One region of the Bacillus sp. JJ1127 genome, then DNA from elsewhere that is predicted to be linked to it. Evidence: riboswitches for the same ligand, from Rfam matches in the RefSeq annotation. Region 1 holds a riboswitch; the other holds the start of a gene.

Region 1 (8,053 bases):
CCACCACTCATCGGCTGGGCTGCTATTTACCCAGATATAACGCATCCGGCTATTATTGGTCTTTTTATCATAATGGTTATTTGGCAAATGCCTCATTTCTATGCCATAGCTATTCGCAAACATAATGAGTATAAAGCTGCGAAGGTTCCGATGCTTCCAGTAGTCAAAGGTGTGAAAAGAACATATATACAAACGAATATTTATTTAATCATTTTAATTGGAATCAGTGTTCTTTTAGGCTCTTTAAGTGTTGGACTTATGTTGGTAGCGCTTCTTTTAAGTATTTTATGGCTTATTTTAAGTATTTTTGGTTATAAAAAAATGGATTCAGAGAAATGGGCAAAAGCATTGTTTATTTTTTCTCTTTTCCATATGACGATTTTATTTTCAACAATTATTATCTATTCCCTTATCGGTGTTTTTTTCGGAAGCTGAATATATGTAACGAATTAAGATTTTCAGAATGGTTTGATTTGTAAAAAACAAGAAAAAACCAATTTCTCGCGTATAAAAAAGAGAGATTGGTTTTTTTGCGTAGGAATAAATTTTGTTTATGTTTGTGCTGTTAAATAGAACAATAGTAATCGTTACTTGAATCAAACTGTATTTTTGTCGGCAATAAGTACTATAGAGTTGGAAGTGTAATATGGATCGTTGTCCCTTTCTCTACTTCACTGTCTACATGAATTGTTCCGCCATGCGCTGTTATAATTTTATGAGCGATTGCCATTCCTAGGCCGGTGCCTTCGCTTGAAACATTTGTAGTTGTCCCTCGGTAGTACTGTTTAAATAAATTTTGAACCGTCATTTCATCCATACCGGTGCCAGTATCTTCTATTATAATATGTATATCGTTCTCTAATGAGATAGTGGTATGAATTTTTGTTCCTTCATGGTTATGTAAAACAGCGTTTATAAATAAGTTTTGTAAAGAACGGTGGAGTAATTTTGTATCAATAGGAATCATTATTTTTGTTTCGTCTGACTGAAAGCTAAAATGATAATGTTCAGACCGTGGATCGTTTGTTATATCAGCTATTATTCTTCTTGTAAATTCAACAATGTTTATTTCTTCTGTTCTTAATGGGATCTGTGAATCTTGAAGACGAAAGGAGAGATTTAAGTCTTCAATTAATTCTTTCATATGGTCCCCTTTTTGCTGAATCTCTTGCAAGAATTTCTCTTTTTCTTCCTGACTCCACTCATGATCGGGTGATAACATAAGTGCACTGTATCCTGTAATATAAGTGAGCGGTGTTTTTAAATCGTGAGAGATTCCTGCCATCCATTCTCGTTTCATTTTTTCTAATTGCTCTCGTTCATTCTCTATTTCTCGTAATCTGTTTGTTAAATGTTCTATATTTAGAAAGACGTCTTTATATAAGCGATAAGGACCTTTTAATTTTCCAGTTTTTTTATTGTACATTTGTTTCGTACTTTCTGGCGCCACATAAGAACCTTCTGCTAGATGGTTAATCCATGAAATCATTCGAAATAAAGGTTTCCCTATATGCCATCCATATATAATAGCACCTAAAATAAGAGTGCATATAAACAGACTGAAAACGATAAGAGCTTCTGTGTCCTTGTTGTCTGTATTTATTCCAATAAGGGGCAATATAATTTCTATTAAGACTGCCATTACAATCCCCATAAAAAAAGTGCCGATAACTAAACTAAGAATGAAATGAAGGCCTAGTCGGAAACCGATTTTCATTTGGACAGCTCCTTAGTATGCGGGATAAATTTGTAGCCGATTCCTCTTAAATTAATGATATATTGAGGGGACCGTGGATCGACTTCTATTTTCTTGCGTAATTTAGAAATGTGCATAACTACTGTTTTATCATCACCCATAGAAGAGAGTCCCCATACTTGCTCATATAGCTGCTCAGCTGTAAAAATTCGATTTGGATGTGTACATAAGAAAGTAAGTAATTCTAGTTCTTTTGCTGTACAATGAACAGGTTTTTCGTGTACAGTCATACGTCCTTCGCTTGGATAGAGAGAAAAGGACTGGAAATGTAGATTTGAATTTTCTACTTGTTGGTTATCTAGCAGCATACGTTGTCTACGTAATTGTACGTTAATTCGAGCAGCTACTTCTAAAGGGTTAAAAGGCTTTGTTATGTAATCATCCCCGCCAATTCCGAGGCCTGTTAATTTATCTAAATCACTGGATCGTGCTGTTACAAATAAAATAGGAGTATTTGTATAGTTTCGAATTTGTCTACATAGTTCGAAACCATCTATGTCTGGTAGCATAACATCAAGTAAAATGATATCGAATGAATGATTTTTAATTAAGTTTAACGTCTCTGTACCGTTTATAGCGGTTGTTATATGAATGAAGTTTTCTTTCTTTAAGGTAAGTACCAACATATCTAATATGCCTTGTTCATCATCTATTAAAAGGATCTTTTCTGTTCTCATTATGTATCCGCCTTTACATGTTTTTCGTATCGTTTAGAAGTGATTTGGAAAATATTTCACATGTAATAGTGTAACATAATTGTATTTTGCTGGAGAAAAAATAAGAGCAAAGAAGATGTTCTTTGCTCTTATTTTTGTAATGAAATTAATTCATTTGTACCATAGGTTCAATTTTAGCCATAAATGATTGGTGAAGTGCTTCTACACCATCTACTAAGTGTAAGCGGTCGATTACAACAGATACTTTAATTTCAGATGTACTTACCATTTTAATATGAATATTTCCTTCTTTTAATGTAGAGAACATATTAGCAGCGACACCTGGATTAGATACCATGCCAGACCCTACGATAGATACTTTTGCTAGATGATTTTCGTATTCTACAGATTCATAGTGAAGTGCTTCTTGATTTTGTTCTAATACTTCTAATGTTTCTCTTAAATCATTGGAGTGAATAGAGAAGGATAGATGTACAGTTCCTTCATTTGTAATACTTTGAATAATAATGTCAACATTAATATGAGCAGTAGCTAATGTAGAGAAAACAGTTGAGAGCGATCCTTGTTCGAGTCCTTTAATTGTGACGCGTGTAATATTATCTTCAAATGCAATACCTTTTACCACCGATTGTTGTTCCATGTTACATTCTCCCCTTACAATTGTCCCATTTTCTTGTTTCATACTTGAGCGAACTTCTAACAATACGTTATGATTTTTTGCAAATTCAACAGCACGTGGGTGTAAGACACCAGCACCTAAATTTGCGAGTTCTAACATTTCATCATAAGAAATTTCATCTAATTTATAAGCGTCATTTACAACGCGTGGATCAGTTGTATAAACGCCTGTTACATCTGTGTAAATATCACATTTTTTTGCTTTCAGCGCAGCTGCTAATGCAACAGCAGTAGTATCAGAACCACCACGACCTAGGGTTGTAATTTCTTTTTCTTCACTTAAGCCTTGGAAACCAGCCACAATGACAATTGTTCCTTCTTGTAAATGGGATTGGATACGTTCTGTGTTAATATCAGTAATCCGTGCACTACTATGTACAGATTCTGTTGTAATACCAGCTTGCCAACCAGTTAGTGAAATAGCGTTGTACCCTTTTGTTTGCAGCGCAATTGTTAAGAGGGAAATCGTTACTTGTTCGCCAGTTGTTAAAAGCATATCCATTTCACGTCTACTTGGATTGTCAGTAATAGCGCTAGCGAGTGCAACGAGTTCATCTGTATTTTTGCCCATTGCAGAAACGACAGAGACAACGCTATGACCTCGCTCATATTCCTCGATAATTAAATCTGCTACATGTTGAATGCGCTGTATACTTCCGACAGAAGTACCACCAAATTTTTGAACAATCGTTTCCATTACAAATTCCTTCTTTCATCCATTTTTGTTAATAAATCAGGAAAGGTGTAAACATATATAGGAGAGTAATGTATAAATCCCCCAATATCCCTGTAGTTACCGGAAAGAAAAATAAAAAAACACCATCTCAAATAGATGAGGATGGTGCTGTTACAGGAAAAGGGAAACAGAAAAAGGAGCTAATAAAAAAACCGCCAAAAAAGGAATATCATAATAAGCATGATATCTCTTTTTTGTAGATAGCTCTTCATACATACACGTCTGTACATATGACAGTTCTGTTTCTATTCGAAAACAGCCCCAATTGATAAATACAGAGAAATTTATCAATTTCGGCAACACTTCCTTTTTTCTAAACTCATCGACATCTCTGTGTCTCCTTTAGAATACTTATAAGTGCTGCAACCTCTATCTCACGTTTTAGGCGAGAGTGTTTGATTTATGAAGTTGTTAGTAATATTTATTTCATAATAATTCAAAATTTTTCAGAAATCAAGTACGTTATTAAAATTTCGAAAATTAAAGTCTGTTTATTTCTCTTTTACTTCTCTAGCTGCAGCTTGAACAATACTTTCTGGAAATTCTACCTTTCCGCCAGGGGCTAAATATCCTGGAAATCCTAAATGATCAGGACGCTTTATTAACAAGACTTTGTCATCATTTTGAATCATGCACATAGTGTACATTCGATGTTCTATTTTTTTCCGTTTTGTCGACATAATGATTAATCCCCCTTTGTTCTTTTGTAAAATAATATAATAAACTGTATTTTTCAAGGAGAAATTTGTGTGAATTTTCTAGAAATAAGGTTATGCTCAAGAAAGATTTTATACTAAAAAATACAAAATTAATACAAAAAAATCCATATTTTGATTGACTGTAAAAAATTTCGAAATTATACTTATTTTATTAAAAATATTATCCTTGAGAGGGGAACATATTCTATGAAATATAGAATCATCGCAGCAGGTATTCTAGCAGCTAGTTTATTATCTTACTCATCTAGTAGTTTTGCTCAAACAAAAACATTCCCAGACGTAGAAAACCATTGGTCTAAAGAGTCTGTGAACTACTTAGTAGGAAAAGGTGCTATCGCAGGTAACCCTGACGGTACATTCACTCCTGACAGAGAAGTAACTCGTGGGGAAGCAGCTACAATGATGGCAAAAATCTTAAACTTAAAGATTGAAGATGGGGCGAAACCAACTTATAAAGATGCTCAAAATCATTGGGCTACAAAATATATTGCAGCTGTAGAAAAAGCGGGTGTAATCAAAGGTAAAGGAGACGGTACCTTTGACCCGGATGGTAAAATTGATCGTGCTTCAATCGCATCTATGCTTGTAGGAGCATACCGATTTGATACAAAAGTAAGTGGAACAGTAGAAACAAAATTCGCAGACTTAAACGATCACTGGGGGAAAGAGAAAGCTAATATTCTAGTTGCTCTAGGAATCTCTAAAGGTACTACAAGTACGACTTGGGAACCAACAAAAACTGTAACGAGAGCAGAAGCAGCGCAATTTATTGCAAAAGCTGATTCATTTCAGGTTCAAGATCCTTTAGAAGGAAAAGTAATTATTATTGATCCTGGTCATGGTGGCAAAGATCCGGGGAAAGATACTCAAGGGCTATCTGAGAGTAATATTGTGTTAGATACGTCTAAACGATTACAACAATTATTAGAGAAAAATACGCCATTCAATGCTTTATTAACACGTGATACAGATATCCGACTAGGGGATGACCAAAAAAGCGATCTTGAAAATCGTGTGAAATTTGCAAAAGAACACGACGGAGATATTTTTGTTAGTATTCATGCGAATGCTTCTCAGGAACACAATGGATATGGAACAGAAACATTTTATTATAAAGAATCAAAAACAGGTGAATTAACTGAGCGTGAAAAAGAAAGTCGTATGTTAGCAGAAAAAATACAAAAGCGTTTAGTTGAAGCACTTCATACAAGGGATCGCAAGGTGCAAGAAAAAGATCTTTATGTAACTAGAGAAAATGAAATGCCAGCAGTGCTAACTGAACTTGCCTTTTTAGATAATAGCGCAGATTATGAAAAGCTAGCTACTGAATCCGGAAGACAAATTGCAGCGGAAGCAATTTATGCAGGGATTTTAGATTATTATGAATGGAAAAATTATGACGTATCTAAATACCGACTAGCAAAATAATTGTTTTATATTTGAGCACATCAGCTTTTAATAGGATGTGCTTTTCGTTTGAGAGTTATATAGTTTTTAATCAAAATAGAAAAATATATCGTTTTATATTGATTTTAAATAAATCTAGGACTAGATTAGTTTATTTTTATAACGTATACTTTTATCGTTGACTAATTTATCTCGTTATTTGTAGATTGTAATCATTTCTCTTAATAAGAAATCACCAGTTTATTAGAGGGAATGAAAGTTTTACTTCATTTGAGAGTGTGTTAGTTTAATAGGTGAAATGTTAAAATTTTATAAAAAAAAGGAGGCCAGTTAACACGGGACGAGCAAGTACATAACGTGTTAAAAATACGATGAAAAAAGTAATTTCTAATGTTTTAGCAATGACAATTGCATTGCAAGTTGTAATGGTTCCATCCACTTCGTTTGCGGCTGAAAATGAATTTCCAGATGTGCCCAAAGGCCATTGGGCATATGAAGCAATCACTGATTTAACAAATAAAAAGGTTATTGCAGGATATGACAACGGTAAATTTGGGCTAGGGGATAAGGTAACACGTGAACAAGTAGCTGCACTTGTTTATCGAGCACTTAAGATAGAAGCTAAAGAAGGATATAAAAACCCATATCATGATGTTAGTGCGAGTACAACGATGTTTCCAAATGAGATTCTAGCTTTAACAGAGATGGGAATCTTTACAGGGGATGAAAAGGGAAACTTTAGACCGAAGGATTCGTTAACTCGTGCTGAAATGGCAGTAATTTTACAGAAAGCTTATCATTTAAAAGTAAAGGCTAACCATACATTTAATGACGTAGATCCAAAAGCATGGTCATGGGCACAAGATGCGATTAGTGCTCTCCAGTCTAATGGTATGGCAGATGGAAATGGGACAGGTACATTTAACCCGTCTGGAATTGTAACACGTGAAGAATATGCACAATTTTTATTTAATGCTCAACAATCTTATTTAAATTTAGATTTAACATTGGTTTCTAATGTTACAGCGCAAGAGATTGATAATTTTATTAAGAAATCTCGTTCTGATAGCCCGCTAATTGGTCATGGACAAGACTTCATTGCAGCTCAAAATGAACATGGTGTAAATGCTCTTTACTTGGCAGCACATGCAATTTTAGAGTCTGGATATGGAAGATCAGAAATCTCGTATCGTAAACATAATTTATTTGGATTACGAGCATATGATCGAGATCCGTTCTATCATGCGAAATATTTGCCAACATATCGTGATAGTATCTCATATAATGCCAACTATGTAAGAGAACGCTATTTAGAGAAAGATGGAATGTATTTTAATGGACCAACATTAGTTGGGATGAATGTGAAGTACGCATCTGATCCAGAATGGGCTGGAAAAATTGCTGGTCTTATGGAGCGAATTAAACCGTTTAACAGAAATGATTATCGAAATGCAAATAGATTACCAAAAAACCCTAATACATTAGATGTTGAAGCGTTAGGAAATGAAATTCCATATAACGATCTAGGGAATAAAGAAGTAACTGTTCAATCGGCAGGAAAGTATTATCAGGTACCATATCCGTACGACTTGCAAATTAAGAGTGTACCGAACGTTACACAAAACGAAGTTGGACAATTAGAGAGTGGATCAACAGTAACTGTTTATCGTGAAGATCCAAATGGATGGGTAGAGTTCTCTGTGAAAGACAATCCAGAAAAATATTGGACATTAAAGAGCAATTTAAACATGTAATGTTATAAAACGAAGAAAAGGTGTTTTCCGTGTGGGAAAACACCTTTTCTACATTTCATGGAATACAAATGTTTGCTTCATTTTTTTTCCTTCATTCTCTGGATGCCCGTTATAACTAAATTCTTTCTCTTCCCAAGTAATGACGACTTCAAATGTATTGGCATTAGCGTATAGAGGGAAAATCATGTGTTCAAAACTTGTATGGCTTTTTGAAATATTCATATCTGAGTTACTGGAAGGTTTAAATGTCGCTTGCGATGCTGGATTATTATGAAGTACCTCAACGGACACGTTCGATACATCTTTACCAATATTTTTTACAAACA
Region 2 (8,072 bases), on a different contig from region 1:
TGAGCCACTTTCTTTGTTTTACTTGTTTTTTTAGCTGCGGGACATCGGTGAAAAAGTTTGCAAATTGGTAAAAGTGCATGTCCATTTTTTCTTCTTGCTGAATGATATATTCCCATCCAATTCGTTTTGTTGGTTGTTTTATTGTATACATAAGTATAAAAGTAAGGAGTAATAGCATTGCACCTAATAGAACGATGGATACGGACTGAAAGAGCATGTAAATAATAAGAGTATTACAAGTTAATCGAACGATAAACCAGAGTTGGCCGTTATGTTGATCACGCCATATCCAATGTATGTATATATTCCAGCCTTTGATGAGCATGAGTATAAAAAAGATTGTACATAAAAAAGGAATGTTTGTATGCAACGTTTGCATTGCTAGCGGTGTGAGAATTAGAAACATGAATAGCAATGGAAAAAGCTGAATGACATAATTATATAGAAGAGACTGTTTAAAGTATGACGCTAATTTCTCTTCCAGTGCTAGTAAATACACAGCATCCGGCTTTTGAATAAACGTACGAACTCGGCATCTCGTGATAATGATTGTAAGCAGAGCTGTAATGATGAATAATGAGATTCCTTTAGAAGGAGCTGTTTTAAGAAACTTTGCGTAATAATATGCACCAATACAGGAGATAAAGATAAAACTGTATAGTAGACCGCTAATCATGCGCGCAAAGTACATGATAACGTTTTGAAGATGTTTTTGAAAACGGGCGTTCCATAGTGTTTCAATTGACATGTTTTTCACCTCTATTTTCCATTATAAAGGTTTCTCGTTTATACCAAAATATATAAAGTGAAACTTTAATCAGTGGAGTTTTTTCATCCTCCGCTTAAAAAACAAGAGTTTAGTTAATTTTTGAATTGGTATGTATACATAAATATTTTTCAGCATACAAGTTGTTGCTTCGAAAACAAAAGAAGACTTCCTCTCTTTTTCTCCCTTTGTTTTCACTTGGCATGGAGCAGAAAAAGGATCTGATCGCTTCTATGCACGGCCGGATTCTCTCTCCCATCTAAAAAGAAAGGGTTTTAGTCAGTTTTTGAATTTGGATTTAAATAAAAACGAGCAAATTGCTTTAAGCAACTTGCCCGTTTTTATTTTTGTTATTTTTTTTCTGATCACGATTCATTAATGGATAGAAGGCAAAGCCGATTACAAATAACCCAATCCCAAGAAGGAATGTTTTTAAATCAGACGCCCCAGTTTTAATCACCCACAGTGAATAGCAAATTGCAATGACTGCAATCGTTCCATCCATAATTCTTGAACCACGTTCATTTTCATACGTTTCACCAGTTACGACGAGTTTTAATTGGAAGATTGGTGAGACAAGATATGGAATTAAATAAGCTAACGTTGATACAGTAATCACGAATGTATAGGCTTCAGCAATTGTTCCAGATAGCGTTGAGAACAAGAATACTTGTGACATAATGTTTGTCAGTCTTAGTGAATGAATCGGACTTCCCTTTTTGTTTGTTTTTGCAAAGAAGGAAGGGAAGAAGCCTTCTTTTGCTGCTTGATATGGTACTTCTGAACTAAGTAAAATCCAGCCTAAGATTGAGCCGAATAGGGAAGTAAGAGCAAGGAGTGCCATTAATTTCCCGCCGCCATGACCCATTGCGGCATTTAATGCATCAGCTAACGGACGTTCCGAAGCTTGTAATTTATCAATGTGAAGAACACCCATTGTTAAAATCGTAATTCCTAAATAAATTCCAACTGTTATGAATAAACCTGCTACAGTTGCATGTTTTACCGTTTTTGGAGATTTAGCACGGTTTGATAAAAGAACGGCTGATTCAATACCGATAAATGCCCAAAGTGTTGTAAGGGCAGCTAAATTTATTTGTGAAAGCAGTCCGTGTGATACGCCTTCTTTATCAATGATTGGTGTGTACCATTGTCCAAATTTTGAAGCTTGAAATGCAAACAAAGTAACAACAATAAATAGAAGGAATCCAGTTACTTTCGTTGTTGTTGCCAGGAAGTTTAATTTTCCAGCTCCGTTTACACCATTTGTTAAAATCATATGTGTTCCCCATAGTAAGCAAGAACAGATAGAGAATGTAATCAATTTTCCCACTTCCACATTGAAAGAGCCGATTGAAAATAAGAGACGTGTATCTTTCATGATTGGGAAGAAGAGTGATAAGTAACCTGCAAAAGATGTAATAATGGCAACATTACTGGCCCAGTTTGCGACCCAGTAGCCCCAAACCATACTGAATCCAGCCATTTTTTTCTTTTTTGGTGATGAAAATAAAGCATATGCATGACTTTGTGGTCCTGTTGTTAAATCAGGACGACGAATTGCTAAATTACCGAAAACAAGAGCTAGCATTAAAACACCGAATCCTGTTGTTAACCAAGCTAAAGTAACACCAAGAGGGCTAGCTGTTTGTGCTAATGTGCTTGGCACCATGAAAATACCAGCGCCAACCATATTGCCGACAACAAATGCTGTTAGTACCCAAAAGCCCCATTTTTTTTGTTGCATAGAAAATACCTCCAAAGTTAGTATAACCAAGTCAAGCGAGGAGATATGTATGTCTTCCAACAAGGGAAGAATGGGAAACTCCATACAAAACAAAAAAAGCACGTGTAATTGTCGCTACGTGCTTTCTATCTTATAGGAAACCCACGACATACCTCTCGATAGCTCTCCACAAACAAGTTGTTTGTGACAGTTCTGCACTTATTCAATACAGACCCAGCAAGAATGTACAGTGGACAGTTCTTACTTCGGCAACCATTCCTTTCCCATTCATTCATCGATGCCACTACATCTCCTGAAATGATACTCTTAATGATTGCAACCTCTACCTCACCGAGATACGAATGAGGATTTATATATTAAATTAACATACCTAAGGGTAACAAATGTGTTTTTATACGTCAATGGATATAGTAATAATCAGATTATGGTGAACAATTTGTCATTAAAAGAAGAATGGTTTTTTAGAAATAGGGTCTGTTCATCTGTGTGTGAAACTAATGAGACGGAATAGTGAAATCGTATTTAATAAAAAAGTGAAGTATTGTTAAGTATACGGAGGTGCGAGATGACGTTAATTTGTTTGGAAGGTGAAAGTGGCATTGGTAAAACGATAACGTTTTGATCATGTAATGGATTGGTTAATGAATAGTAGTCCTGAAGCATATGAGATAAGTGAATAGGTGAATGCAAGAATATATATCCAACTTTATTTTCAAGCACCTAAATCGTGGCTATGAAAATAAAAGAAAATCTCCACTTGCTTTCTCTTTTTGTTCTTACTTGGCATGGGGCCAAAAAAGGCACTGACCATTTCTATCCATGGCCGGATACTCACTTCCCACCTAAAAAGAATGGTTTTTGCCTGTTTTCTCAATTTGTATAGAAGCTAATCTACAGCTGTAGATTAGCTTCTAAAATGTTACATTAAGTTTAATACAGTTACTTTTTCACGTGTCATAGATTCAAGGCTCTTACGAATACCTTGTGCTCCCAGACCAGAACCTTTTACACCGATGAATGGGAAGTGGTCTGGGCCGCGTTCTGTACGTCCGTTAATTTGAACAGAACCAGTGTCAATTTTGTTAGCAATTGCAAATGCTTTATTAATATCTTTTGTGAAGACACTTGCTTGCAGACCGAACTCTGACTTATTCGCAATTTCAATCGCCTCTTCGTCAGAAGAAATACGGATGATTGGAAGGATTGGACCGAATGGCTCTTCCCAAGCAACTTTCATTTCTTCTGTTACGTGGTCGATTAATGTTGGGTAAATTAAGTTGCGCTCACGCTTGTTACCAATTACAATTGTCGCACCTTTTTCTGCCGCATCATCAATTAATCCTTGAACGAAATCAGCAGATTTATCGTCGATTAATGGGACGATTGTGCTGTCTTGTTCTGGAGAACCAACAGATAGTGCAGCCACTTGATCTTTTAGTAAGCTAACAAGTTCGTCCGCTACATTTTCATGTACAAGCACGCGCTTAATTGCTGTACAACGTTGACCAGAGTATGAGAATGCACCGCTCACGATATGTTTGGCAGCTTCTTGTAAATCGGCATCTTCACAAACGATACCAGGGTCTTTACCGCCAAGTTCTAATACAAGCGGGATCATAGCTGCTTTTTTCGCTAAGTGAGTACCTGTATGTGTACCACCTGTGAACGATACCATATTGATGCCAGAATGCTCTACTAAGTAGTCACCAATTACAGAACCGCGTCCTGTTGCTACGTTTACAAGTCCTTTCGGAAGTCCTGCTTTATGAAGTGCTTCCACCATTTTAATACCACTAATTGCGCCTTGTGTTGCTGGTTTGAAGATAACAGCGTTACCCATAATAAGAGCTGGTGCAAGTTTTGCAGCAGATAAGTTTACAGGGTAGTTAAATGGTGCAATTGCTAAAATGACACCAAGTGGTGCGCGTTGAATAATCGCAAGTTTGGATTTAGATCCGCCAGGGAAGCTATCGCCCATCATGCTTTCACCGTGCATATGAAGTGCTTCATCTACAGTGTAACGGATTAAATCCGCTGTACGAACAACTTCTTTTTTCGCATCTTTATAACCTTTACCGACTTCTTTCATAATAATATCAGCAATTTCATCTTGCATATTTACAAGCTCATCAGCCCATGTATATAAATATTTTGCGCGATCTTGAAGAGACAATTCAGCCCATGATGTTTGAGCGTCTTTTGCAGATGCAATTGCCTCATCTACTTCTTCGCGAGTAATTGCTTGGACTTGACCAATTACTTCATGTAAATACGGGGATGGAATATCGATTGTTTGTCCAGAAGAGCTTTCTCTCCATTCTCCGTTTAAATAAAATTTGTACGTATTGCTAGTTGTCATGATTTGTCCTCCCAAAATAGCAACTTGTAAGAGTGAGTATATGGTGATTGTAGGGCGTTCGAAAATATTTTTCAAATGAAATTTTTATGACAATGATTTCTCATATGATTTTTATTTTGTATGCCCTTTCTTACGATGGTTAACCGTATTTACAAGTGAAATATAGGGTAATTCGCATCGTATCAATAGACAATTTTTTAGGTTAGATTAGTGTATTGCAACTTGATTGTATCTCTTTCATTTTTTGTGATAAAAGTTTATTTCATACAATAATGAAAAAACAATTGACAGAAAAGTCTATAAAGTTATAAAATTAAAAATGGAAAATAAATGAAGGGGGTGCGCGTGATGATTGTAATCGTAAATATGATGGATTCAGCTGTGTTATACGGTGAAAAACATTCATATCATTACGCAACCCGTACGGAGAGGTAGACTCTTTTTGTCTTACAAAAAGCGTACGTTGCGTATATCGTAACGTACGCTTTTATGCGTTTTTCGCATATCGTCAAGCGGCGGTATGCGTTTTTTTGTCTCTATCTTTGCTTGTTTCCATACTTTGTATGGTTTCAATAAAAAACTTTGGAAGGTGGAAAAATGTGATGAAATTGTATGGTTTTCGAAATGTAAACGAGATGACTTTAGATAGCGGATAAAGAAATGGGAGTCAAACGAGAACGAGAAGGGAGAGGTTATATTGTTTTCAGTATTACAAAAGTTAACATGGTTTTTTAAAGAACATTGGAAAAGGTATAGTATCGCAATTGGAGCACTCTTAATTGTAAATATAATTGAAATAGTCCCTCCGAAAGTACTAGGCTTAACAATTGATCGTATTAAAACTGGATCTTTAACAAGCGGAGTAATTATACAATATATTTGGATTTTATTTGGGGCAACAATAGGCGGATATGTGCTCACCTTTATATGGCAGCGTCAATTATTCGGCGGTGCATTTGTACTTGAAAAAACAATGCGTTCAAAGTTTATGGGGCACTTACTTAAGATGACACCGACCTTTTATCATAAAAATCGTACGGGCGATTTAATGGCAAGAGCGACAAATGATTTAAAAGCGATTGCTATGACTGCTGGTTTTGGAATTTTGACATTAGTTGATTCCAGTTTATACATGCTCACCATTGTTTGTATGATGGGTTTTTCAATTAGTTGGCAACTTACATTTGCTGCGCTTATCCCGCTGCCGATTATGGCGTATGCGATGAATATATATGGGAAGAAGTTACATGAAAGATTTACGGTTGCGCAAGATGCTTTCGGAGATATGAACGATAAAGTACTTGAATCGATTGCTGGCGTACGTGTAATTCGGGCGTATGTACAAGAGAACGCCGATGAAGCAAGGTTTCATCATTTGGGAGATGATGTATACGAGAAAAATATGAAAGTAGCAAGAATCGATGCATTATTTCAACCGACAGTTAAAATGCTTGTTGGCCTTAGTTATTTAATTGGCTTAGTGTATGGAGCTTTTCTTGTATTCCAATCAAAAATTACGCTAGGAGAGCTTGTTTCCTTTAACGTATATTTAGGAATGATGATTTGGCCGATGTTTGCAATTGGTGAATTAATCAATGTAATGCAGCGCGGAAATGCTTCACTAGATCGTGTAAATGAAACGCTGGCTTATGAACCAGATGTGAAAAATGCGAAACAGCCAAAGCCTGTACAGAAACCGGAATATATTGATTTTGATGATGTTTCTTTTGCATATCCTGGATCCGCTGAGTCAAATTTAAAAAATGTTTCTTTTTCATTAAAGCAAGGAGAGACGCTTGGGATTGTTGGAAAAACAGGAAGCGGGAAAACAACCCTTGTTCGTCAACTTCTTCGCCAGTATCCACTTGGAGAAGGAGAGATTACAGTTTCCGATGTTGCGCTAGATAAAATTCCGGCTGAAAACGTACTAAGCTGGATTGGATATGTACCACAAGAACATATTTTATTTTCAAAGACAGCAAAGGAAAATATTCTATTTGGAAATAGAGAGGCAAGTGAAGAAGAGCTTCAAAAGGCAATTGAAATTGCGGCGTTCAAAAAGGATCTAGAGTTTTTGCCAGATGGATTAGAGACGCTTGTTGGAGAAAAGGGTGTTTCCTTATCTGGTGGACAAAAACAACGTATTTCAATCGCAAGAGCTGTCATTCAAAATCCAGAAATTTTAATTTTAGATGACTCTTTATCGGCCGTTGATGCTCGTACTGAAGCAGCGATTATTGAAAATATCCGCACGGAAAGAAGCGGAAAAACAACAATTATAACAACGCACCGCTTATCAGCCGTACAACATGCGGACTGGATTCTTGTTATGGATAACGGTGAGGTTATCGAAGAAGGAACACATGAAGAACTTGTTCAAAATGCAGGCTGGTATAGAGAGCAGTTTGAAAGACAGCAAGGTGAAAATGTAGAAGGTGAGGTGAACGTATGAGCACCCCAAAAAGATTATTTCAATATGCAATGAAGGTAAAAGGGCCGATCTTTACAGCACTTGCTATGCTATTTATTTTCGTTATTGCAGAACTGGCAGGTCCATTTGTAGCGAAAACGATGATAGATGATCATATTGTTGGAATAGAGAAACCTTGGTATGAAACGGCGGAAGGAGAAGATGCTGTTAAGTATAACGGCACTTGGTATAAGCGAAGCGATCGCTTTGAAAAAGGAGAGACAAAGGGGAAAGAAGTTCGGGTTATTCAAGCTGGCTTCCAATATTACTTTGTGCCTCATAAAATCAATCTTGAAGGAACGCGTTCTGTAAAGGGAGATATGATTACAATTCAAGGCGGGAAAGCTGCGCAAGTGTATAAAGCGAAGCGGTTAACAACGCAAGAAATATATGCATTTTATAAGCCGGAAATAAAACGATTACTACTGCTTGGCGGAGGTTATTTTGCGTTATTAGTAGTCGTATCTTTATTTGCATATGGAAAGCAGTTTTTCTTACAGAAAGCATCGAATAAAATTATTCAAATTATGCGTGAAGATGTTTTCTCTCATATTCAAACATTGCCGATTCGTTACTTTGACCATTTGCCAGCGGGGAAAATTGTATCGCGAGTAACGAATGATACAGAGGCAATTCGTGATTTATACGTCACGGTGCTTGCAACATTTGCCTCTAGTTTCATTTATATTATTGGGATTTTTGTTGCTTTATTTTTACTCGATGTGAAATT

What was found. Region 1 has a riboswitch for lysine ahead of V7183_RS12635 (aspartate kinase). Riboswitches for the same ligand answer to the same signal wherever they lie in the genome.
Region 2: linked by a shared signal. The riboswitch ahead of V7183_RS01820 (amino acid permease) and the one ahead of V7183_RS12635 (aspartate kinase) in region 1 are both predicted to bind lysine.

What each region holds. Positions count from the first base shown of each region.
Region 1 is NZ_JBALQK010000115.1:451-8,503, reverse strand. It holds gene cyoE (heme o synthase) at 1-435, shown strand, start outside; gene V7183_RS12645 (sensor histidine kinase) at 626-1,717, opposite strand; gene V7183_RS12640 (response regulator transcription factor) at 1,714-2,433, opposite strand; gene V7183_RS12635 (aspartate kinase) at 2,579-3,808, opposite strand; lysine riboswitch at 4,041-4,227, opposite strand; partial or broken gene V7183_RS12630 (NUDIX domain-containing protein) at 4,342-4,527, opposite strand; gene V7183_RS12625 (N-acetylmuramoyl-L-alanine amidase) at 4,753-5,994, shown strand; gene V7183_RS12620 (S-layer homology domain-containing protein) at 6,345-7,727, shown strand; gene V7183_RS12615 (hypothetical protein) at 7,776-8,053, opposite strand, start outside.
Region 2 is NZ_JBALQK010000010.1:1,132-9,203, forward strand. It holds gene V7183_RS01815 (ABC transporter permease) at 1-748, opposite strand, end outside; gene V7183_RS01820 (amino acid permease) at 1,089-2,513, opposite strand; lysine riboswitch at 2,665-2,846, opposite strand; gene V7183_RS01825 (NADP-dependent glyceraldehyde-3-phosphate dehydrogenase) at 3,433-4,872, opposite strand; gene V7183_RS01830 (ABC transporter ATP-binding protein) at 5,570-7,324, shown strand; gene V7183_RS01835 (ABC transporter ATP-binding protein) at 7,321-8,072, shown strand, end outside.